4 regions of the Pseudoalteromonas sp. TAB23 genome follow, and region 4 is predicted to be linked to each of the others. Evidence: predicted binding sites of a transcription regulator. Region 4 holds the regulator's gene; each other region holds the start of a gene.
What was found. Region 4 encodes sigma-54, which starts transcription at its own class of promoters, with help from an activator protein. Its sites were predicted from a motif close to GTTGGCACGNNNNTNGNNT; they were not measured.
Positions count from the first base shown of each region.

Region 1 (6,349 bases), on a different contig from region 4:
TATAGAAAGTACTTTTAATCGTGAATAGCTTCTAATTTAATTATCAAAGGCACTACATAGACTGGGCTAAATTCACGACATTAATTAAATCATGCTTTCTAGGTAACTTTTCATCATGGTAGCCGTCTTTGCCATAAAACCGAATAGTTACTGTTTCATAGTTAGCCTCGGCTATTATTTGCGCTGTTTCAAAGTCAAGAAAGCCAGAGACTATTTCAATTTTCTCATGCTCTCTTGCGCTTTCATTATAGCTACCAATAATCCTTTCCGTTCTACCAGATAATTCCGCAACCATTTCTTTTTCAATATAAATTTCAGCTTTATCATAGAATGACCAACTACCATAAAGCGCCACCGAAAAAACATCGACTGCAATTTGATTATTTCCGCTAACCCAAGTGTACTCAATTGTTCGGCTTTCAGAACCAGCTAGTAAAAACATAACATTTGAATCATTCGCAGTAGCTTGTACACGATCTTTTAATTCATCATAAGTGCATGTAATTTCTTTGCAGTTTTTAGTTAAAGACTCTTCTGACAGCCCACTCTCTGCGCTGAATTTAGCATAATCATTAGTAACACAACCAGCCAAAACACCCACTAAGGCAAGTACAAAAATATTTTTTTCCATTTATATTATCTCCATTTTTTAAAAGCCACTACATAGAATAGCGTTAAGTAAAATTACCATTTATTCATAGTCGATCTTCTTGTAGCAAATAAAAGATTATTGAACAAGTGTTAGAAACAAAGCCTAGCATTAATATGCAGGCGGTTATTTAGACTTAATTTAATAAGCACCATCATAAAGTGACAGAAAAATAAGGAGTTTAAAGTAGCTCTAGGTATTAAAATAGGTCGCCGTGAAGAGCATATGATGCAATATGTAAGTTAACGAAGTACGTACTTTATAAAATCGCACCTGATTCTAGTGGTTTAATAAATAGAAAAGAAAATGCTTATACAAATATTTTTACTATATCTATTGACGAAAGCAAACAATATACGAGCTTGTAGCCTGACTTTTACGGCTTAGGACTTAGCAAAACTTAAGATTTTCAACGCAACGATAAAGTACTAAACCTAACTTTTAATGTGCCTTGATGCAGGTAAGCAGATAAATAGTTATGCGAACAATACGCGCGGGTTAAATGTTACGGTAAAATTATGAAGCTTAAGAAATTAGATCCGCTATCGTTCCGTGGAATAATATTTTAATTTTTGTTAGTGGGTATTTACTTGGAAAGTTTGTAAAAGTGGTGGCCCCTCCCAGACTCGAACTGGGGACCTAACGATTATGAGTCGTGTGCTCTAACCAACTGAGCTAAGGGGCCAACTTTTATATAACTGCTAGGCAGTTAATTTTTGAAGCGTTCAGTCACAGAGCGACTAAAGCGGGTTGCAGTATAAAAACTTTTTAGGTGCTTGTCACTACCAAACACCTTTATTTTAACAATCAGTAAGCTAACTGCTTAAATAGTAATCTTTTAGGTGGGTATAAGCATAAAATACAAGATATTTCCCATGATGTTCTCTGCATTAAATTATAAAAACCCTACTCCCACATGTAGTCTTTTATATTTAACGCTCTGCTTTTTTAAGTAAAGCTAACATATATGTGTAGGCATACAAGGCTGTAAAAAATATGCTTGGGGCTACTGTAAGTGCCAAATTAGGTGTCTGATTAGTTACATTCACCATAATCACTAAGCTCGATTGAACAGTAATCGGAATAATAGGCGCAAAAAGTACACCTGCTATTTTTTTGTTACCTAAATACGAGGCGCTAGAGTTAATTGCATTATTGAAGCTTTGTCGTATTGCTACGTTTTGTGGTGTTTTAGAATGAAACATACAAATAATTGGAGTTACAAACGCAAGCGTTACATAACTAGACTTATACTTTTTGACGACCTTTTCTAAAATAAAAGTAAAAAACAGCGTTACAAATCCACTATACAAACCTTGTACTAATGCAGCTTGAAGCGTGACCGATTTAGCAATATCTGCCGAACTGTTCGCCCAGTAGGCCCAGCTAAAATAAAAAACGAATGACACAACGCCTGACAGTATAAGTCGAATATTCAATTAGCTACCTCAATATGCGTAAAAGCTTGGTTTAATGATAACACTAGAAGTGATAGTAATATTGTCACTAAATAATAGAGTAATTAATTGCGTATTGTAGATATATAAACAAACTAATGTTAAAGATTTCCTAACTGGCATCAATACAGAATCAGAACACTACGGTTAGTTAGAGAGCTTAATTGAAATAAACAATGGTTTGGCTGAGGGAATGTTGGGAGTGAGTTACAAGAAATAAATCACTTAGTTTGAGTAAATTAAAAATTAGATTTTGATAAAAAATATTTACTTTAAAAACTAATATTGTGAGCCGAACAGTACTGGGGCACTTGTATCATTAGGCCTCAGTAGTCGGCTTACACAATATATAATCTGTCATTATTTTTTCGCAATAATGTAGATTGCATGTATTAACCCTGGGAAATAACCTAGCAGTGTTAATAAAATATTTAACCAAAAATGCATACCTAAACCAACTTGCAAAAACACACCTAATGGCGGTAATAAAACCGAAAGTATTATACGAATAATATCCATGACTAAACTCCATTTAAATTAAGCATTAAAAAGGCGTAAAGCCCAGTGTTAGTGGGCCTTAACTATACTGTATTATTCAGCAACAATAGCTAGTTTATCAACTACGTCACGAACATCTTCAGCATTTTTAGCAATTTTAACTGCTAGTTGTTTTTCAGCTTCAGACTCTACTGAACCGTTCAGAGTTACAATACCGTTGTCGGTATCAACATCGATGTCTGTACCACCAACTTCTGAGTCAAACAGGAAGCGAGTTGTGATTACAGTGGTGATTTTAGCGTCCGTTAGGTCGTTATCATCATCGTCCATCATGTCATTGCTTTTATCTTTGGTATCCATGCTTTTAACAACAGTAAGGCTGTTATCAACATCAGATACACCATCTAGGCTAAGTACAAGTTCTTCTGCTAGCTCTTTATCAAGCTCGCTATTAACTTTACCTGTAAGTACTACCTTGCCATTTTTTACATCAGTGTTAATGTCAAAGTTGTTTAGATTAGTGTTCATAAGTAGAACTGTTTCTGCCTTACCATCAATCCAAGCATCTTTACTTTCGTTTTCCCAGCTGTTTGCTTGGGCACCCATAGCCGTAGTACCAAGAACTAAAGCCGCGATAATAGATTTGTTAAATGTTTTCATAATCTTTCTCCTTTTGATTAAAGACACTTTAACTAATGCGAGCTTTAGGCCAACTTTATTTATATATACATTTCAACAACTTGATATAATTTGGGGATAAGGCACTATCTATAGCTGTGTAACTATTTACAGGCTACTCGGTAAAACTTTCTCAAATAGTGAAAATAACTAGATAATTGCACTTTTGGTTAATCTATCGTTAATATAACAAAATAAAAAACATCATTATAAATTAACCTACTGATAATTAGGGTGATTATATTTGGTGCGTGCTTTGCATATAAACATCAAGAGCAGTATCAATAGTAAATATAATAAGGAATGCCCCATGTCTGTAAAAGTTGAAGACCGCCCAATAGAGCAAGTACGCGAACAAGTAATTGACCAATTAATTTATAATTACAGTCATGGGGTTATTTCTGTTGATGCATTTGAGAGGCGACTCGATAGCGCGATGGATGCACCTAATAACGAAGCACTGCTAGCCTTAGTAGAAGACTTAACACTTAATACCGATCAGCAATATAAAGCAGAAAAACAATCGCAATTTAAACCACATTATAGTGCACAGCAAAACAGTGATGATGATTTTACATTACGCAGTATTTTAGGCTCTAACGAACGAAGCGGTCAGTGGGTTGTCCCAAAAAATATATATTTAAGTAACTTTATGGGATCGGTGGTACTTGATTTTACTGATGCCATTTTTGCGCATCAAAATGTAACTATTCACGTTAACTGTATTTTTGGTAGCGATGAGATTTACGTACCAGAGCATGTAAATGTAGTGTCTAAAATGTTTTGTATTTTAAGTAGTCTTGAAAATAAATCTGTGTCGCTTAACAAACGCCAAGGTCCTACTATTCATATTGAAGGAAAGGCAGTTATGGGATCGGTTGAAGTAAAAATAAAGCGCACAATTAAAGAAAAATTTATGAGCTTTGCAAATGAGCTAAAAACCCAGTTTGGCACGGGTAATAATAACCGCTCACAATAATTGACTAGCAGCACTTTAGCGTGCTGCTTAGTATTTTATTATAAATCGTTATTTCGTTCGCTTGGTATGTCACTTGAATACTCTACAAATTCCAACTCAAACCCGGCGGGATCAATAAAGTAAACATTCTTTCTGAAAGGATTCTCGCTACCTTGCTTGCTTACTGTAAAACCCACTTTATTTAAGCGCATTACTACTGCGCTTAAATTATTAGTTACATAAGCAAAGTGTGCAAAACCAATTTGATGGCCCGATAAGTTTCTGTTTTCACCCTCACCATGATCGCTTATCGCAATGTAATGCGTGTCATCTCCAAAGTGTACCCAGCGTCTTGGTTTTCCATGCCAATCGCCTCTGCCCTCACTTCTAATCGACCAATGTGGAAATACAGCGCGATAAAATTTAAGCATGCTATCTATATCACTCGCGACTAAGTTTACGTGCTCTAAATACATAATGTTGTCCTATCAATTAAGTTAGGATCACGATAAAACCTTAAGCTAACTTTAGGTAAAGCGTTATTTAAAATTAATTCAATTTAATTAACACACAAAGGAACATAATGACTTATTAATTGCTCATTATTATTTTTTAAAAATATAGACACTTTTCAATCTTGTATAAAAAACAAACATAAGTATTTGGGGTTTATTGTTTACTTTATGTCAAAAGTCGCTAAAATACGCCGGCTGAAATATATAAACGTTCTTTTACAACCCAAAGGTAATACCATGCATCCAATGTTAAACATTGCGGTTCGCGCTGCGCGCAACGCAGGCAAAATTTTACTTCGCGCAAGTGAGGATTTATCAAAAGTTGAAGTGCAACAAAAAGGCGCTAACGACTTAGTAACTAACATTGATAAAGAAGCCGAAGCCGTAATTCGTGACACTATTTTACAGTCTTACCCTACTCACTCTATTGTTGGTGAAGAATTAGGTGAGCATAAAGGCAAGGATGATGATTACCAATGGATTGTAGACCCTATCGATGGAACAACTAACTTCATCAAAGGTATCCCTCATTACGCGGTTTCTATCGCACTTAAAGTTAAAGGTCGTTTAGACCAAGCTGTTATTTATGATCCAATTCGTGGTGAGCTTTTCACTGCATCTCGCGGTCAAGGCACTCAGTTAAACAGCAAACGTCTACGTGTTAGCAAAACTACGGTTCTTGCAGGCACTGTACTTGCTACTGGTTTCCCTTTCAAAAACAAAAACCACATGGATGCATACACTGAAGCGTTTAAAGCATTATTTGTACACACTGCAGACATTCGCCGTGCAGGTTGTTCTGCTTTAGATATGGCATACGTTGCAGCTGGCCGTGTTGATGGATTTTTTGAAATTGGTTTAAAACCTTGGAACTCTGCTGCAGGCGAACTTATGGTTAAAGAAGCGGGCGGTATGGTTGTAGATTTCGCTGGTGGTAATAACTATAACCACAGCGGCAATATTATCTGTGGTTCACCAAAATTGACTCAAGCAATTATTCGTGAAATTCGTCCAGTATTAACTGAGTCGTTACTTCGCTAATTAAATGCTATTAATAGCATACTAAAAAGGAGCTCAGGCTCCTTTTTTTGTGCTTAAAAATAAGGGTTATCTAGCTTCAGTTCTACTGTTTTACCTTTTTCGTAAGGTAACGAGTTTAAATCTTTTGCGAAATATTCATCAAATAAAGCATCAAACTCACCATTTTTTTGCATTATCTCAAGCCCTTTTTTAATTGCCACTGCAAGCTCTGGCTTACTATTTGATACAAAATAATAAAACCCTGTTGGATAACTCATATATAAATTAGGTACTATCACTAGGTTACTTTGTTTATTTGCCGCTAGCTCTGAATTAACCTCGATAAATGAACGTGGGAAGTAATCAATACGCCCTGCACTTGTTAAGGCAAACATAGCCTGATAATTTGCAAACGGCCTTATATGCAGGCCATTAAACGCCATTATTTTTGTATCAGGCCAATCATGACCTTGCACCGCAGAAAGCCTACCTAACTGCTCTAAGCTAGTAATACCTTTAAATCTAGCAATGCTGTTCTTACTTGTTAATAGTGCCCTTTTACCTATGTAGCCTT
Region 1 covers NZ_AUTP01000304.1:5,450-11,798, forward strand. The annotation lists gene L654_RS0119420 (hypothetical protein) at 53-631, opposite strand; tRNA gene L654_RS0119425 (tRNA-Ile) at 1,258-1,334, opposite strand; gene L654_RS0119430 (hypothetical protein) at 1,582-2,088, opposite strand; gene L654_RS1000000127425 (YqaE/Pmp3 family membrane protein) at 2,467-2,625, opposite strand; gene L654_RS0119440 (BON domain-containing protein) at 2,698-3,264, opposite strand; gene L654_RS0119445 (LiaF domain-containing protein) at 3,593-4,261, shown strand; gene L654_RS0119450 (VOC family protein) at 4,300-4,716, opposite strand; gene suhB (inositol-1-monophosphatase) at 4,993-5,796, shown strand; gene L654_RS0119460 (transporter substrate-binding domain-containing protein) at 5,850-6,349, opposite strand, start outside.
Region 1: L654_RS0119440 (BON domain-containing protein) is a predicted target of sigma-54. The motif match lies at 3,300-3,318, and genes of this name have one in related genera.

Region 2 (4,028 bases), on a different contig from region 4:
TGCGCGTCTACGTCATAAAAATCAATGCGGTAGCCAACACTTGTATGAAACTTATCTGTCCAATCAGAATCTTGCTGAATAGCAAAACCTGTTTGCCATGAACGCGAATCGGTAGTGTCTGATAAGTTAAAGTCGCCACTGCCGTCATTATTAATATCATATTGACCACCAGGGGATACAAATACACCTGAGCTAATTTCAATTAAACGTGCTTGTTGTGCATCAGTTAAAGGAATGCGGCGGTTTGAAAGTGGGCCAGTTAAATCAATAGGTAAGTCGGCTTCTGTTGTAAATTGGCTGTAGCCTAATACGCGGTTATAACGCACATCAAATGCAAAAATTGTTTGCTGGTCGCTATTCCAAAGATAGGTAAGCTCGGTACGGTTTTGCGCGGTATCGGCACCATCTATAATTTCAACAAAGCTATTTTGTGCAATTTCTTCGCGTTGTAAGTGCTGAAAATACGTAATGTTTTTTATTGATGCGTTGTTGGAAAGTTCACGCTTATAAATGCTGTGTAGTAAATAAGTAGTGGCTTCGTTTTGATTATCAGGATCGGTAAGTACTGTACTACGGTCTATTTTTACTTGCCCAGTTGGTGAGATTATTGAACCTGCTGCCGGTACAGTACTGCCGTTTGCTTGCACGCCTTGGCCGGTAATATAAAGGCCATTATCTATTAGCGCTTGAGTAGGGCGGTTAATACCTGCGTTATCGGTAAATTCAACTTGGTATAACTCAAAGTTAATATCCCAGCTGCTCTTGTCATCGGGTAATACGCGTAATGATGCAAATAAGCTGTCGCTCTTTGTGCCTGAAAAGTCGTAGTAGCTGCCGTTATCTATGTGTTCAGCGCTTACTCTAAAGCCTACTTTGTCTTTTACAATGGGTGCACTGTAATCCACTAAAACACTGTACTGATCCCATCGACCTGCAGATACCGTTGCTTTGCCTTTACTTTCGTCAGTTGATGCTTTTTTAGAATGTAAGTTTACAAAACCACCGTTGCGTTGGCTTGAGCCAAATAATACCGGCGGCGCGCCTTTTACCACGTCTATCTGTTCTATAGAGTTGAACGATAAGGGCACACCAAAGCCGTTATTACCGGCTTGTCGGCGTGTGCCATCTTGAAAAAGCTCACCTAATTGCCCACGAATAGTAGGTAAACTAGGTGCGCCAAAACCACTGGCTGAATAGGTATTAGGGCTTACTGCGAGCACGTCTTGTAAAGTCGTAATATTGAGTTGCTCTATTAACTCGCTTGAAATTGGTGTGACTGAGCGGGCTATATCTTGTAGGGCTAAGTTGTCGCCAAAAGGGCCGTCTACAGTGGCGTTTTTAACCGAAAGACCTTGAGATTTAATAGCTTGGCCTGCCACCTCAATGCGCTCTATTGCGCCATCTTTTGTTGTTTTTGATTCTTCGGCTGCAAAAGCATTAAGTGGTGTATTTAATATAGTGGCTAGGGAAAGTGCTAAATATGCGTGTTTCAAACGTTTTCTCTCTACGGTTAAAATGTTGTTGGCGATAAAGACCGAAAGGATTAAAAATAAATTTCAGTAAAATTTCGATTCTTTTTGTTTTTTAGAACATAACAAAACAGATGTATTATAAAGGTGGTAATTAAGTACTATAGTTTTATCAGTCGATAAAATATCAATAGAGCGATTGTATTAGAGTGAATGTAAATATTTGCTTTTAATGGGCTTTTTAAATTATAGACTACTTTTCACCTGCTAACATTTTAAAGTTGTTAACTTTTACGCAGCATTTTTTAATTCCTAAAATAAGCTTCACTTTTATTACTACAAAGCTTAATTACTTTTTTAGTTAAAATAATTAAATTTTTTTGAAATAAAAAATAACTTATACGGTCTAGGTTACTTCAACGTTTATTAATATTCATTTAAGGAAATTTTATGACAGGTTCAATGAGTTCTGATGTGCAAAACCGTTTGCAATGGTCACTTTTATCTTTGCGTTTAGGCGTATTTATTGTAATGGTTATGTGGACGTTCGATAAATTCGTAAACCCTGGTCATAGCGCACGTATTTTCGAACATTTTTACGGTATTAGTGGCTCATCTGACATAGTTGCTTATGTTATCGGTGCTCTACAACTTGTATTAGTATTGGCATTTTTAGCGGGTATTAAAAAGCGTATAACTTACGGTATCATTTTTGTAATGCATGGCTTATCAACGCTTTCTTCGTACAACCAGTATATAGATGGCTTTAATAACTTATTATTCTTCACTGCATGGCCAATGTGGGCTGCGTGTTTCGCACTTTACTTGTTACGCGACCAAGACGTGAAATTTACTGTAAAGTAATAAAGTACATGCAAAAAAATTGGTTATAAGCCATAAGGCTTATAACCAATAAGTACACAGGGAGTGCGGAAGTCGGTTTATACGTTAATGCATAGCGTCGTTGTATTGCTTTGCTAAGCTTTGTTTTTGCCCTTCGGTTAGTGCTTTACCCGCTAATTGAAATACTTCGTGTTCTTCTTCACTTAAATGATGATGTACTAAATGGTGCAGCTTTTTAGCTGCAACTAACCATGCAGACGAGCTCATTTCGGTATCTTCAAGTTGTTCAATTAATTCATCAATTTCGTGATGTTCAGCTACGCTGTGGCGCGCTTTTTCATGAGTTAAGTCATCAAACATAAGTGGGTTGTAAAAGTAACGTTCTTCAAACTTTGCGTGCTGTTCTAATTCTGTTTTTAGCTCGTCCATTAGCGTGTGGCGCTGCTCTGTGTCGCCGTGCGTTTGAATAAGTGCATCTACTAATTTTCTTTGTTTGTCATGGTCATGACGTAGTGCTTCAAAAATATTCATAACTAATCCTTTTACAATTTATTTGCTTATACCATTAACTAGCAAACTAAATGCCAAATATTAAGTTGATGTATTTTATTGCTTTTATTTTGATTTTTTATTTTTATGCTGCTATCACTGTAAATTTTACAGTGATATGAATGCAATAATTTCAGGCTTTTACGTAGTTCAATTATAAAGTGAGTATAAATCCCTACAGAACCTTACAAATATTTACTGGTTGTTTATTTTATTGCAGTGATAAAGTAGCAACATTATTTAGGTACAACCTATATGTATTACTCCCACATATAATACCAATCGGTATAAATGCAGGTAGCACGTTAACTTAATAGGATAGTTTAAGGATGAACATAAAAAGCCCCATCGCCGCATTATTGCTGTGCGCTTTACTAAGTGCCTGTAGTACAGCCCCACGTTCTGACCCTAACTTATGCATTGAAGAGGCTGAAACGGTTGCTCGAAATGGCGCTCAAACAAGCTCAGAAGTTTATAATCAATGCATTAGCGCACAAATTAAAAAGGATGAAAAAAATGACACTTTTTTTGATGCTATCGGTACGTTCTTTTTTGAATTTTTTGTAATGGTGGTAGAAAAGTAAATAGGCTAACTTGCAGCTGTAATTTAAAGTAAATAAGTTGCGTAAAAATAGGATTAGTTATGAAGCAATTATTGATAGTAATTCCACTTTTTTTATTACTAAGCGCTTGTGCGGCACAGCCTTACGCAGGTTCGGCAAAATGTATGGAACAAGCAGATATTGCATACGAAACCGATACACGTAAAAATGAAACATTAGATAATGAATGCAAAGCTGCAAAAGTAAATACGCCTAATAAAGAGCTTGAGAATCACGGTTTGGTTGATAGAAGTCTTTTACAGCTAATCGTTAGCTTTTTAAATGGCGTATTTCAATAGTACATATACAGTAAAAATATAACTAAATAAGGTATGTATGAGGGAAGAACTAAGAGCAAAAATAATTACCGTATGCGATAAAAAAATAGCAGTTAAAGGCGAAAATGTAGGGCTTTCTTTTTATGCCTTTTTTGCTAATAAAAACGACGACCCAGAGCTACTTATGGAAGCTGCTACTTGGTGGATACACACCCATAAATTAGATCATTTTGTAAAAGCACATAAAATTAAACAAATGGTTTTAGACGGACTTTAGTCAATTAACT
Region 2 covers NZ_AUTP01000186.1:16,945-20,972, reverse strand. The annotation lists gene L654_RS0109040 (TonB-dependent receptor) at 1-1,493, opposite strand, end outside; gene L654_RS0109035 (hypothetical protein) at 1,920-2,333, shown strand; gene L654_RS0109030 (hemerythrin domain-containing protein) at 2,418-2,843, opposite strand; gene L654_RS0109025 (hypothetical protein) at 3,191-3,445, shown strand; gene L654_RS0109020 (hypothetical protein) at 3,505-3,762, shown strand; gene L654_RS0109015 (DUF6500 family protein) at 3,800-4,018, shown strand.
Region 2: L654_RS0109030 (hemerythrin domain-containing protein) is a predicted target of sigma-54. The motif match lies at 2,883-2,901, and genes of this name have one in related genera.

Region 3 (6,349 bases), on a different contig from region 4:
CAAAAATTACAAGTAAAGCGACCTACGAGGATAGCCGCCCATTTTATTTATGGGGATTAGTGGGTGAGCAGCGGGTAGATGTAAAACAAGTTTGCTTAGATACACCGGTTATTCAAATGCAGTCACAACAAACGTTTAGTGATGGAGCGCTGAGTTTAATTACGCTTGGAATATACTCGCCCCATACCATTAAAGTGTGGTGCCAAGAGCAAGTGCTAGGGGAGACATTATGAAGATCAAACTATTTGCAGCCGGATGTACACTGATTATTTTAACGGGGTGTACAAATATTTACTTTGATAACGGTATGCAGAGCAAAGTAAGCAATAAAACGCTAAAAAGCTCACAGTGGCATCATAATTTTGCACTTGCGTTGTACGAGGGATCAGAGCCGTTAGATTTAACAACACATTGCCCACAAGGTGAATGGCAAAGCGTTCATACGTATAAATCGTTTACTAATGGTTTAGCTGAGGTGGTTGTGAATCAAATCGGCCCAGCTTGGTACCCTAAAACAGTAGAAGTACAATGTAATAAGGTACCATTTAAAGCTAAATAATTATTTAAAATAGTTATTCGTAACGCAGTGCATCTATAGGGTTTAGTCTTGCTGCTTTAATAGCAGGGGCTAAACCAAATATAATCCCAATCATTGATGTAAATCCGAACGATAGTATTACAGCCCATGCTGGTATATATGCATCAGGCATACTAGGGACTAAAAACGAAATAAGCCCTGCGGCGCCATATCCTATAATGAGTCCTATTAAACCACCAAAGAGTGAAAGCACAACGGCTTCAACTAAAAACTGCAGCATAATAAAACCAGGTGTTGCGCCTAGTGCTTTTAATGTACCAATAACGCGTGTGCGTTCAGTTACCGACACTAGCATTATATTCATAACACCAATACCGCCAACAAGTAAGCTTATTCCAACAATACCAGCAGTAATAGCAGTAGCACTGCTGGTAAATTTATCTATTTGGGCACGAGATTTTTCAGCGGTTTCAAATTCAAAGTCGTTTTCATCTTTCTCTTTTAGTTTATGTAGTTGGCGCAATACACGGGTTATTTTTGCAAGCACTTGTTCTTCGTTAGTACCTTCATTTAACCTAAACATAATTTGCACATTAGTTTGTGTACTTCCGCCTTCTAAAGCACTCATGGTACTAATTGGAATATTAATGTAATCGTCTTGGTCAAAACCAAATAAGCTACCTTGTTTTTCAGCAACACCAATAATCCTAAACCATTCACCACCTAGTTTTATATATTCACCTACTGGGTTTTCAGGAAGGTTTAGCTTTTCTTTGATTGAAGGGCCAATAAACGCGACTCTTCTACGTTTATCATCATCTTCGGCACGAATAAAGCGGCCAAGTTCAGGGTAAGTACGATACGCTTTTTGATAGTCTTGCTCAGTACCTATTACACGCGATGAATGGCTTTTATTTCCATACTCAGCCCCTCCCGAAAAACGCCAGGTAAACATTAGGGCAGTTAGCGTTTCAGCTTCTTTTATACGCGACTTTAAAGCTAAAAAATCGTCGTAGGTAAGCTTGGCATTTTTACCAACCATTTCGAGTTCAATACTGGTGTAAGGCTTTATTGTTGTTACATCTGGCGACATATCAGCAAATTGATCATTTATTTGCTTTGTAAAACCCTGCATTACTGCAACTACAGTAACTACGGCGGCAACACCAATAATAATGCCCAAACAGGTCAGTGCGCTGCGCATTGCATTAGCTTTAATAGCTGAAAAAGCGGCTTTAGTGCCTTCCATTATCGCAAGAGCTGATTTAAACATGCTGCTTGATTCCTTCATCTTTAGTTACATCACTTACCACTTTACCGTCGACTAAACGAATTACGCGTTGGCAATGATCGGCAATTTCTTGTTCATGTGTTACTAAAATAATAGTGTGACCTTCGTTATGCAGCTCATCAAACAAATCCATAATTTCGCGGGTCGTTTTACTATCAAGGTTACCTGTGGGTTCATCTCCTAATAATATATGTGGTTTTGTGACTAAAGCGCGGGCAATAGCAACCCGTTGACGTTGCCCGCCCGATAGCTGGCTAGATAAATGATTAACTTTATCACCGAGACCTACCCGTTTTAGTGCTTCTAGGGCTTGTTGCTTGCGCTGTTTGCTAGGGATGAAGCGATACACTAGAGGCTGCATTACATTTTCTAGTGCGGTTGCACGTGGTATTAAATTAAAGCTTTGAAATATAAACCCGACACTTTCATTACGCTGATGAGCTAGCTCTGTCTCGGTCATACTTTTTACTAGTTTGTCTTTTAAGTAGTATTCGCCACTGGTGGGTGTATCTAAACAACCTAGTAAGTTCATCAAGGTCGACTTGCCTGAACCAGAAGGTCCTATAATCGCCACGTATTCGTTTTGCATTATATGTACGTTTACATCATCAAGTGCTTTAAATACCTCTGAGCCCATTTTGTATTGTTTATTAATATGCTCAAGTTTGATTACCGCAGACATTAGGCTTCTTCCTTGTCTGCATCTGACTTAAGTTTTACTACATCACCTTCAGTCAGAAGACTTACTGGGCGCGCAGGACCAATAACAATGTTGTCGCCTTCATTTAAGCCGTCAGTAATTGCTTGCTCTATATCAGATGATATTCCAACAGTTACAGCAATTTTGCTAACTGTATTATCGCTATTTAGTCGCCACACAAATGTTTTATCGTCTTCTTTTTGGATTGCCTCTATTGGAAGTTTTAGACCATTTTCGGCAATGCTTGTTGCGATCTCTGCTCTACAACTCATTCCTGCATATAGCTGGCGCTCAGTAGTATCGAGTAATACTTTTACTTTAAACGATAAACCTTGAGAGCCTGCTTGGTTTTTAGCTGAAGTACCAATATTGATTACTGTGCCGCTAAATGGTTTATTGGGGTATGCGGCCGCATAAATATTCGCTTTTTGGTTAAGCTTAATACTCGCAATGTCGGTTTCATCAACACGTAGCTCGGCTAAAATAGCGCTTGGGTCGGCTACTAACATCAAATCAGAACCAATAATATTAGTAGTACCGGCTATAACGGTTTCACCTTCTTTAATATTTACAGATGCAAGCAAGCCGCTCATTGGAGCTCTAAATACACTTTTACTTAAGCGATCTTGCGCAATTTGTAGTGATGCTTGTGCTTGGTTGTACGACTCTATTCGTGATTCAATATCGATTTTAGCCAGATCGCGTGCGCTTTCAATATTCTCGTAGCTCTCTTGATTACCTAAACCGACATCGTATAAGTCTTTTTGTCTTTTAAGTTGTCGCTCTAGATTAGTAAGGCGTGTTCTACTATGTTTAATTTCAATCTCTGTGGCGCGAAGGATTGCTTTACTACGGGTAACTTCAGATTCAAAAGCGGTTGTATCAAGGCGCATTAACATATCGCCTTGTTTCACTCCTTGGCCTTCTTGAACAAATATTTTATCTACTCGGCCTGTCACTTCAGAGCGTAATTGCACTTGTGTATTAAAAACTAAATTACCTGAAGCCATTATTGAGTCAGCAATGTCGCCTAGCTCTACTTGAGCAATATTTACTTCGGCTTGTTTTTCATCGCCAGAAATTTGCTTTGACACAATTAGGGCTATAAATGCGCCTACAGCGAGTGTGATGATTATTGCTTTTTTCATTTTTATCTATCCGTGAATTAAGTAATGCGGAGGCAATACATACCCCCATCTAGTGGTTACATTGCTGCAATGACTGCCCAAATACCAAAAATAATGATTGAAGGAAGTGCAGAGAATAGGAGTGCTTTGTTAGTTGAAAAATTAGTCCAGCATTTTAAGCCGATCATTCCCAGCGCAATGCTCCAAAAGCTAAATAAGTTTATTGATTCTAATAAGCTATAAAAAGGATGGCCAATTTCAAGTCCTATTATTAATTGGTTAATAGATGCGTAGCTAAATACGGCTTGTTGAGATATTTGATCTGTACTTGCACTTAGTACAAGAGCAATTGTGCCTAGGCTTGAAATAACAACTGGCATCATTGTCCAGGTAGAGAATCCATACCAAGCTCCGTAGCTATGTTCTGATTCAGGATCTTGTTTAGCCACAAGCATATAATAAAGTGCCATGAGTGCATTCATAATAGCTAGCCCCATTACGCTGCCAAACAGAGCAAACCAAATTTGGTTTTCTGCATTTAGCTCTATACTTTGACGAATTGCTTTTTGCTCGCCAATTGTTGCATCTATACTTGATGCTGCTACTTGCTCATTAATCAAAAACTGCATATCAACACTAGAGTAAAAAATATAAACACTAGCGATACTAGCAAGGGTAATACATATAAATGCTAACCATGACCAACCTTTGGCGTGTTCAATACCATTGAAAGCTTTACTAGGATTTATATAAATATCGAGTAGGGCGCTAAAAGCGTTAGGTGATTTCATTATTATTCCTTTATACCTATTTTATGGCTAGGCAGTTATAAATGCCCAGTGACTAAGTAATAGAATAAAGGAAAAAGTATGTATTGTTTTCATTCAATTGTAACGGTTTGTTAACAGGTGTGAGGGGTCTTATTCAAAAACAAGAAAAGGGCCAAAAGGCCCTTCGTGTTGCAGCAAGTAACACATTCTTTCTTATAAATTAAAGTCTACAGAATAAGCAACGTAAGCTTTAATATCTGAATCATCCATATCTGTATCAGACAAACCAAAAGTAAAACCGTCTTTCGAAATTGATACACCGTAATCTAGAATATTGTCATCACCAATAAAGTCACCAGAGTAATGGCCTAAGTGAAGTGCCATTTCAGTGCCGTTACTGCCAACAGCAAAACCGTAGTCAGCTGTGAGGTAAAGTGAATCACCAAAGTCTGTACCATCACCACTTGCAGCTGATGTTGCTAATACAGAAGCACCAAAGGTAAAGCCTTCAACACTGATGCTACCGTAAATTTCAGAGAAATCTGCGTCTGCTTCAGAAGCTGCGTCTGGGTAAGCGTAATAAATATAACCAACATCGTAGCTAACACTTTCGTTAATATCGCCACCAAAGCCTGCATATAAGTCAAGCTCATAGGTCATTTCATCGGCCCACGATGCGTTTGAAGCCCAAGTACCTGCATAAAAGCCCGATTCATTGGCGTAATCAATACCGCCTGAAATAGCTGCATCGCCCCCAGTTTGCTCTTGACCACGCCATAAGTAGTTTGATGTTGCCGCTGCATTAGCAGTTACTTCAGCATGTACGGCTGTTGACGTTAAAGATGTTGCGCCCATTAATGCTATAGCACTTATAGCGATGGTTTTTTTTAGTTTTAGCATGTCCATTTCCCGTTATATGATTTTTGCTCGCCAAGGTTTTTATTATGTAATCGGAACCTTTAGGCTGACGGCTTTTTATTGTTTAACTAACGGGATAATTGCACTGTATGTGCCAGCTTCATTATTTTTTATTAAAAATTATTTTTTATTTATTAAAAACATGAGCTTGAATTTTATGAATAGGGTGGGGATATAACATGAAGGAAGATGTTGCGCACACTGCTGGTGCATAAATTAACCTAGCCGCACCATAAAAGTACGGCTAAATTAGAAGGTTTTAGCCGAATATAGTGCGCATAAGGCTAATTGTTTCGTTTACGCTGCGACCTTTTTGTACTTCACTCACAATTGAATCACGTTTACTGCGAATGTGTTCAGGAATATCGTCAGCAGCAAGAGCACGGTCTACTAAAATTTCTGCAGACTCTTTACCTCTACGCTGAGTTTTACCTGTTGTAGTTGTAGTACGTTTAGGCTTGGTTAGCAGTTTAATGTAGTTAGAGTTATCTGGTGTTTTAGCATCAGCGTAGTGAAAGAAACATGGAATTAATGCTTTAATAGCAACCAATTGTTCTTCTAACTCATTACTAGGTTTAGCCATTTTGTACCATGACATAGCTTGAATACCTTTTACGATATCTTGCCAGTAACGCTCAAAATCACTATTTTTAAGTTTAGAAACACCAAGGGCACCACATAATGCATCTAATCGATTATTTGTAATCGGAGTAAATAAATCAGGGCGACGCATTGCAAGCAGTCGTGTTGCAGGCGCAAGTGTTGGTTTTTCGTTGTTGTCGGTGAATATTTTTGAATAAGCAGCAACAAATTGTTGATATTCGTATTGAGTAATATCACCTTCAAGTGGAATATTCACTAGTGCATCGTCAAAAGCACCTGGTAAATCACCAAGCATTTGATGGAAGCTCTTTGCACTCTTTGTAGATGCAAACCATTCAACGTCAAAGTTGTATGTGCTTGGATCAAGTGATGCCATGTGCTTACCGCTAAACGCAAGTAAGT
Region 3 covers NZ_AUTP01000212.1:18,803-25,151, forward strand. The annotation lists gene L654_RS0111415 (Bor family protein) at 1-233, shown strand, start outside; gene L654_RS0111420 (hypothetical protein) at 230-559, shown strand; gene L654_RS0111425 (ABC transporter permease) at 573-1,811, opposite strand; gene L654_RS0111430 (ABC transporter ATP-binding protein) at 1,804-2,511, opposite strand; gene L654_RS0111435 (efflux RND transporter periplasmic adaptor subunit) at 2,511-3,677, opposite strand; gene L654_RS0111440 (YIP1 family protein) at 3,734-4,447, opposite strand; gene L654_RS0111445 (TorF family putative porin) at 4,640-5,326, opposite strand; gene L654_RS0111450 (hypothetical protein) at 5,604-6,349, opposite strand, start outside.
Region 3: L654_RS0111445 (TorF family putative porin) is a predicted target of sigma-54. The motif match lies at 5,425-5,443, and genes of this name have one in related genera.

Region 4 (6,349 bases):
TTTTTTGAAAAACCTATTTTTACTTTATATAACGAAAAGCAAACGTGGCAAATAAATGCAGACGAAGCAACATTATACGAAGACAAACAATTAATTTTAGAAGGCAATGTGGTTGCCAAAAACTTAACCGATAACGCCATGATAGACAAAATCAATGCTGATAATATTCAGGTAGATATAAAGCTATTAACAATGCGTTCGGAGCAACCCGTTATCATCACTGGGCCCAATTTAAAAATCACTGGTAAAGGCCTAGAAGCCGACTTAAAAACCGAAGTGATAAAACTAATTAACCATACGCGAACCATATATTATGACCAATAAAATATTAAAATCACTTATTATTCCTACACTTATACTAGCGTTTAATAGTAGTGCTGCAGAGCAAAACACGCAACCGACTGCAAATCAAATTTCAATAAGCGCCGATAAGCAAGAAGGTCAATTAAAAGCTAATGTCGGGATTTTTGAGAAAAACGTTGAAATTATTCACGGTAACCGCCGTATCACAGCCGACCGCTTAGAAGTACATAAACGCGATGAACTTGGTGATAATAAACAATTATTAATTGCTACAGGTAGCCCTGCGCACTTTGAAGAAAAGCAATCAGATGGCACGACTATGAGCGCCAGTGCTGACGAAGTGCGTTATGATGTATCTAAGCGTTTTTTAACGCTTGTTGGTAATGCACAAGTATCGCAAGCGGGACAAAAAATAAATGCTAAAAGCATTACCTACGATATAGAGCAGCAGCTAATCAGTGCCGAAAAAGATGAAAACTCAACTGACCGCGTTCACACAATTTTAGTACCAATCGAGACTAAAAAAAGTAAAAAAAGCGACAAAGGTCAACCATGAGCACATTAAAAGCAGAGCTATTAGCAAAGAGTTATAAAGGCCGTGAAGTTGTAAAAAACGTCGGCCTTGAAGTCAAAGCTGGCAGTATTGTTGGCTTACTTGGCCCTAACGGCGCAGGTAAAACCACCACGTTTTATATGATAGTAGGACTTGTACCTAGCGACAAAGGTAAAATATCGATAGACGATAACGATATTACTCTTTTACCTATGCATAGTCGTGCTAGATTAGGCATTGGCTACTTACCGCAAGAGTCTTCAATATTCAGAAAGCTGACTGTTTATCAAAACTTAATGGCCATTTTAGAAACGCGCAAAGAGTTAAATAAACAAGCTAGAGAAGACACTCTCGATAAATTATTAGATGAATTTAGCATACAACACATTCGTGATAGCCAAGGTATGGCATTGTCGGGTGGCGAACGTCGTCGTGTTGAAATAGCACGTGCGCTGGCAGCAGATCCTAAATTTATATTACTGGATGAACCATTTGCAGGTGTTGACCCGATTTCGGTATTAGACATAAAGAAAATAATAGAACATCTTAAAAATCGTGGGATTGGTGTATTAATTACCGATCATAACGTAAGAGAAACCCTTGATGTTTGTGAAAAAGCCTACATTGTTTCTCATGGGGAGCTGATTGCATCAGGTACTCCAGAACACGTATTAAATGATAAAACAGTACGCGATGTTTACTTAGGCGAGCAATTTAGGCTGTAACATTTACGCCATGTCTTTAAGCATCTGCTAGTATTAATTATAACAACATAAAAGGATTGTTAGAGATACATGAGGCAATCACTACAGCTGCGCATGGGCCAGCAACTTACAATGACTCCACAGCTGCAACAAGCTATTCGTTTGTTGCAACTCAGTACATTGGATCTCCAGCAAGAAATACAAGAAGCTCTCGACAGCAACCCGCTATTAGAGGTTGAAGAAGCAGACTATTCAGAAGACGCTGCAGGTAAAAACGAGCAAAAAGCAGATACAGATGACATAACTGTTAGCGCATCTGCCGATGATGCTCCAAGCGAATACGAACAAGATAGTGGTGAAGCACTTGCAAAAGACACGCTAAGTGACGACATGGCTATGGATGTTAGTTGGGATGAGTACATGAGTGCCGCCCCAGCAGCATCATCGGGTCCGATGCCTGAAGACGAATCAATATACCAAGGCGCCTCTACTGAAACGCTCCATGAGTATTTAATGTGGCAGTTACAACTAACGCCATTTAGCCCTACAGACGAAGCTATTGCTATTGCTATTGTAGAAGCCGTCGATGATTCAGGTATTTTAACACTAAGCTGCGAAGAGATTTTAGAAAGCTTTAATCAAGAAAACGAAGATGATAACGAAGTCGAACTTGATGAAATTGAAGCTGTATTAAAACGCATCCAACTGTTTGATCCTGTTGGTATTGCTGCACGTAGTTTACAAGAGTGTTTGTGTATTCAGCTTAACCAGTTTGATAAAGAAACACCTTACATTAATGAAACAAAAATGATTTTAACCGAGCATATTGATTTATTAGCTGCTCGTGACTATCGTACATTAATGAAGAAAACTAAGCTCAAAGAAGAAGAGCTTAAAGAAGTAATGACATTAATACATACTCTTAGCCCTAAACCTGCAGATACTATTGTAAGAGAAGAATCTGAGTATGTTATTCCCGATGTGTCAGTTAAAAAAATTAAAGGCCGCTGGGTTGTTGAGTTAAACCCAGATAGCATGCCTAAAATTCGTGTTAATAGCCAATACGCTGCAATGTCTCGCACTGTAAAATCCAGTGGTGACAGCCAGTTTATTCGCTCGCATTTACAAGAAGCTAAATGGTTTATTAAAAGCTTAGAAAGTAGAAACGACACGCTATTAAAAGTAACAAATTGTATTGTTAAGCAACAACAAGGCTTTTTTGAACACGGTCCTGAAGCCATGAAACCAATGGTTTTAAATGATGTTGCTGAAATGGTAGAAATGCACGAATCAACAATTTCGCGCGTAACAACCCAAAAGTATATGCACACACCCCGTGGTATATTTGAGCTTAAATATTTTTTCTCAAGCCATGTAAGCACCGAAAACGGTGGTGAATGTTCATCTACAGCAATCCGTGCGCTTATCCGAAAATTAATCGCAGCAGAAAACTCAGCAAAACCATTGAGTGATAGCAAAATAGCGGATATATTGGCTGAGCAAGGAATTAAAGTAGCGAGACGTACAATCGCAAAATACCGCGAATCTCTGGCTATTCCACCGTCAAATCAGCGTAAAAGTTTGATTTAAGACGCAAAAAAAGAGGGTAATGCTTATGCAACTAAACTTAACTGGTCGTCACGTAGAATTAACCGATTCACTAAGAGACTATATTAATACCAAATTTGCGAAGCTAGAAAGACACTCTGATCATATTAATAATGTTCATGTCATTCTCGATGTAGAAAAATTAAATCAAAAAGCAGAAGCCACCATACACGTAAGCGGTGCTGAGCTATTTGCCTCTACAGAACATCAAGATATGTATGCCGCCATTGACTCGTTGATCGACAAGCTCGATCGACAAGTAATTAAACACAAAGAGAAGCTTGCTCGACACTAATATGATGAAATTAAGCTCACTTATATGCCAGGACTGCAGCAAAGCTGCGGTCCTTTTTAATAGCAAAAAAAGAATTTTAGAGTTCATTAGCGAACTTGCTCACGACAAACTTCCGTATTTACCGCAACAAGATATTCTTAATGCTTTAATGAGCAGAGAAAAATTGGGTAGTACAGGTATAGGGCGTGGCATTGCCATTCCTCATGGAAGAATGAGCGGTGCAGAAGAGCCTTTGGCTTTAGTACTCGTTAGCGAAACTCCAATAAATTTTGATGCAATCGATAATCGCCCTGTTGATATTTTCGTCGCACTCATCGTACCAGATGGCGATAACCAGCAGCACTTAAAGACTCTAGCAACCATTGCTGATAAACTAAACAACAAAGATTTTTGTAAACAGTTACGCAGTGCAAAATCAGATGCTGAGCTTTACCAAGTTATTGTCAATCAATCATAGTTTTATAAAGGGTGTTAAATGGAGTTAATTATCATAAGCGGCCGTTCTGGTTCTGGAAAGTCGGTTGCTTTACGCGTTGTAGAAGATTTAGGTTATTATTGCGTAGATAATATTCCAGTTAACTTGCTTCCTTCATTAGTTCGCAGTGTGTCTGATAGCTATGATAAAATTGCTGTTAGCATTGATGTGCGTAACATCCCTAAACAACAAGATGAATTTAACGATATTCTTGAATACTTGCCTGGCTTTGCAAAACCTACGTTATTTTATTTAGATAGCGACGACCAAACATTGATCAAACGTTTTTCTGAAACTCGTAGATTACACCCACTATCAATTGACTCGTTGCCTCTTGATTTAGCCATCAAAAAAGAAAAAGAATTACTTGATGTATTAATCACCCGCGCCGACTTTATGATAGATACAACTGATTTAAGCGTTCATCAACTTGCTGAATCTATTCGTGAAAAGATTTTAGGTAAAAAAGATAAGCAACTGATTGTCACGTTTGAATCGTTTGGTTTTAAATACGGTATACCAAAAGAAGCAGATTACGTATTTGATGCACGCTTTTTACCAAATCCACATTGGGAACCTGAATTAAAACCTTTAAATGGGTTAGATCAACCCGTTAAAGATTATTTGGCCAATCACAGCATAGTGCAAAAATTCACATGGCAAATTCAGACATTTGTACAAACATGGTTACCGCACTTAGAGCGAAATAACCGCAGTTATTTAACCATTGCTATTGGGTGTACAGGCGGACAACATCGCTCTGTATATTTAGCGCAAACTATCGGTGAAAGTTTTGCAATGACACATCCCAATGTGAAAATTCGCCATCGCGAACAAGAAAAATAATATAGCTGAATAATCACCTGTTCAGCTTAGGTAGAGTAAGTTATGCATTGTGAAGACACTTTTTTAATAAAAAACAAATTAGGATTGCACGCCAGAGCAGCCACCGTGCTTGCCCAATTAGCAGTGCAGTTTGATGCGACAATTACATTATTTCAAGATGACAAAGAAGCTGCAGGCGATAGCGTACTTGCATTAATGTTACTTGAAAGTAGCCAAGGCAAAGAAGTAAAAGTTGTATGTAAAGGCCCCGATTCTGAGCAAGCTTTACATGCTGTTGGAGAATTAATAGCACAACGTTTTAATGAACAAGAATAAACAGTTATAAAAATAATGCTCGCATTACTAATGCCCCAACTAAAACAGATATATAAAATAAATACGGTTAGTGACGCCAGTTAACTCACCTCTCCCCATAAAGTAATATAAAAATTTATAAAGGACGCCAATGCCTGAAGCTTTTGAACAAGATTACCCACTACAGCAACTAAAACAGGTGACTAAGTCACTCAATAGTGGTCAATTTGTTCAAGTTAGGCGCATGCTCGCAAAAACAGCTCCTTGTGATACCGCATTATTATTAGAATCATCACCACATAAAATTCGCCGACTCCTTTGGCAGTTGGTTGATCCTGATGTGCAAGGCGATGTTCTTGAAGAACTCTCAGAAGATGTTCGTTTAGGCATTATTGCCCAAATGGAACCTAAGCACATTGCAGCCGCAACAGAAGATATGGGCCACGATGACTTAGGTGAAGTATTACGTAGTCTGCCGGACACCGTTTATAAAGACGTTGTTAGCGCGATGGACATTCAAGACCGTGAACGTGCAACACAAGCACTTTCGTATCAAGAGCGTTCTGCTGGCGCGCTAATGAACACCGATACGGTGACCATTCGCCCTGATGTTACGCTTGATGTTGTACTTAGGTATATTAGGCTACGTGGCGAGTTACCAGAAGGTACCGATGACTTGTACGTTGTTGATAAGCATAACTGCTTTATAGGCGCTTTATCGCTGAGTACATTATTAACTAACCCGCCAGAAAAGATTGTTCGCGATTTAATGGATGAAGATTGTGAATCCATTCCAATCTCAATGGATGAAAGTGAAGTCGCGCAATTATTTGAACGTCATAATTGGATATCGGCCCCCGTAGTTGATGATAACGATCAGCTCCTTGGTCGTGTCACTATCGATGACATCGTTGACGTAATCCGAGAAGATGCTGAGCATAGTTTATTGGGCTTAGCCGGTCTTGATGATGAAGAAGATACCTTTGCGCCAGTACTAAAAAGCTCTAAAAAACGCTCAGTTTGGTTAGGTGTCAACTTACTAACTGCACTTGCAGCTGCTTTTGTAGCTAGCTTTTTTGAAGGTACTTTAGATGTGCTCCCTATTTTAGCTGTGCTTAACGGTATTGTCCCTTCTATGGGTGGTGTTGCAGGTAGCCAATCATTAACGCTTGTTATTCGTGGTATTGCGGTAGGTCATATAAATCAAACTAACCAACGCTTTTTAATGATGAAAGAGCTTGCTATTGGCGCGTTAAACGGTGTTTTGTGGT
Region 4 covers NZ_AUTP01000133.1:15,591-21,939, reverse strand. The annotation lists gene lptC (LPS export ABC transporter periplasmic protein LptC) at 1-324, shown strand, start outside; gene lptA (lipopolysaccharide transport periplasmic protein LptA) at 314-859, shown strand; gene lptB (LPS export ABC transporter ATP-binding protein) at 856-1,581, shown strand; gene L654_RS0104915 (RNA polymerase factor sigma-54) at 1,651-3,150, shown strand; gene hpf (ribosome hibernation promoting factor) at 3,176-3,463, shown strand; gene ptsN (PTS IIA-like nitrogen regulatory protein PtsN) at 3,468-3,920, shown strand; gene rapZ (RNase adapter RapZ) at 3,939-4,784, shown strand; gene L654_RS0104895 (HPr family phosphocarrier protein) at 4,827-5,099, shown strand; gene mgtE (magnesium transporter) at 5,230-6,349, shown strand, end outside.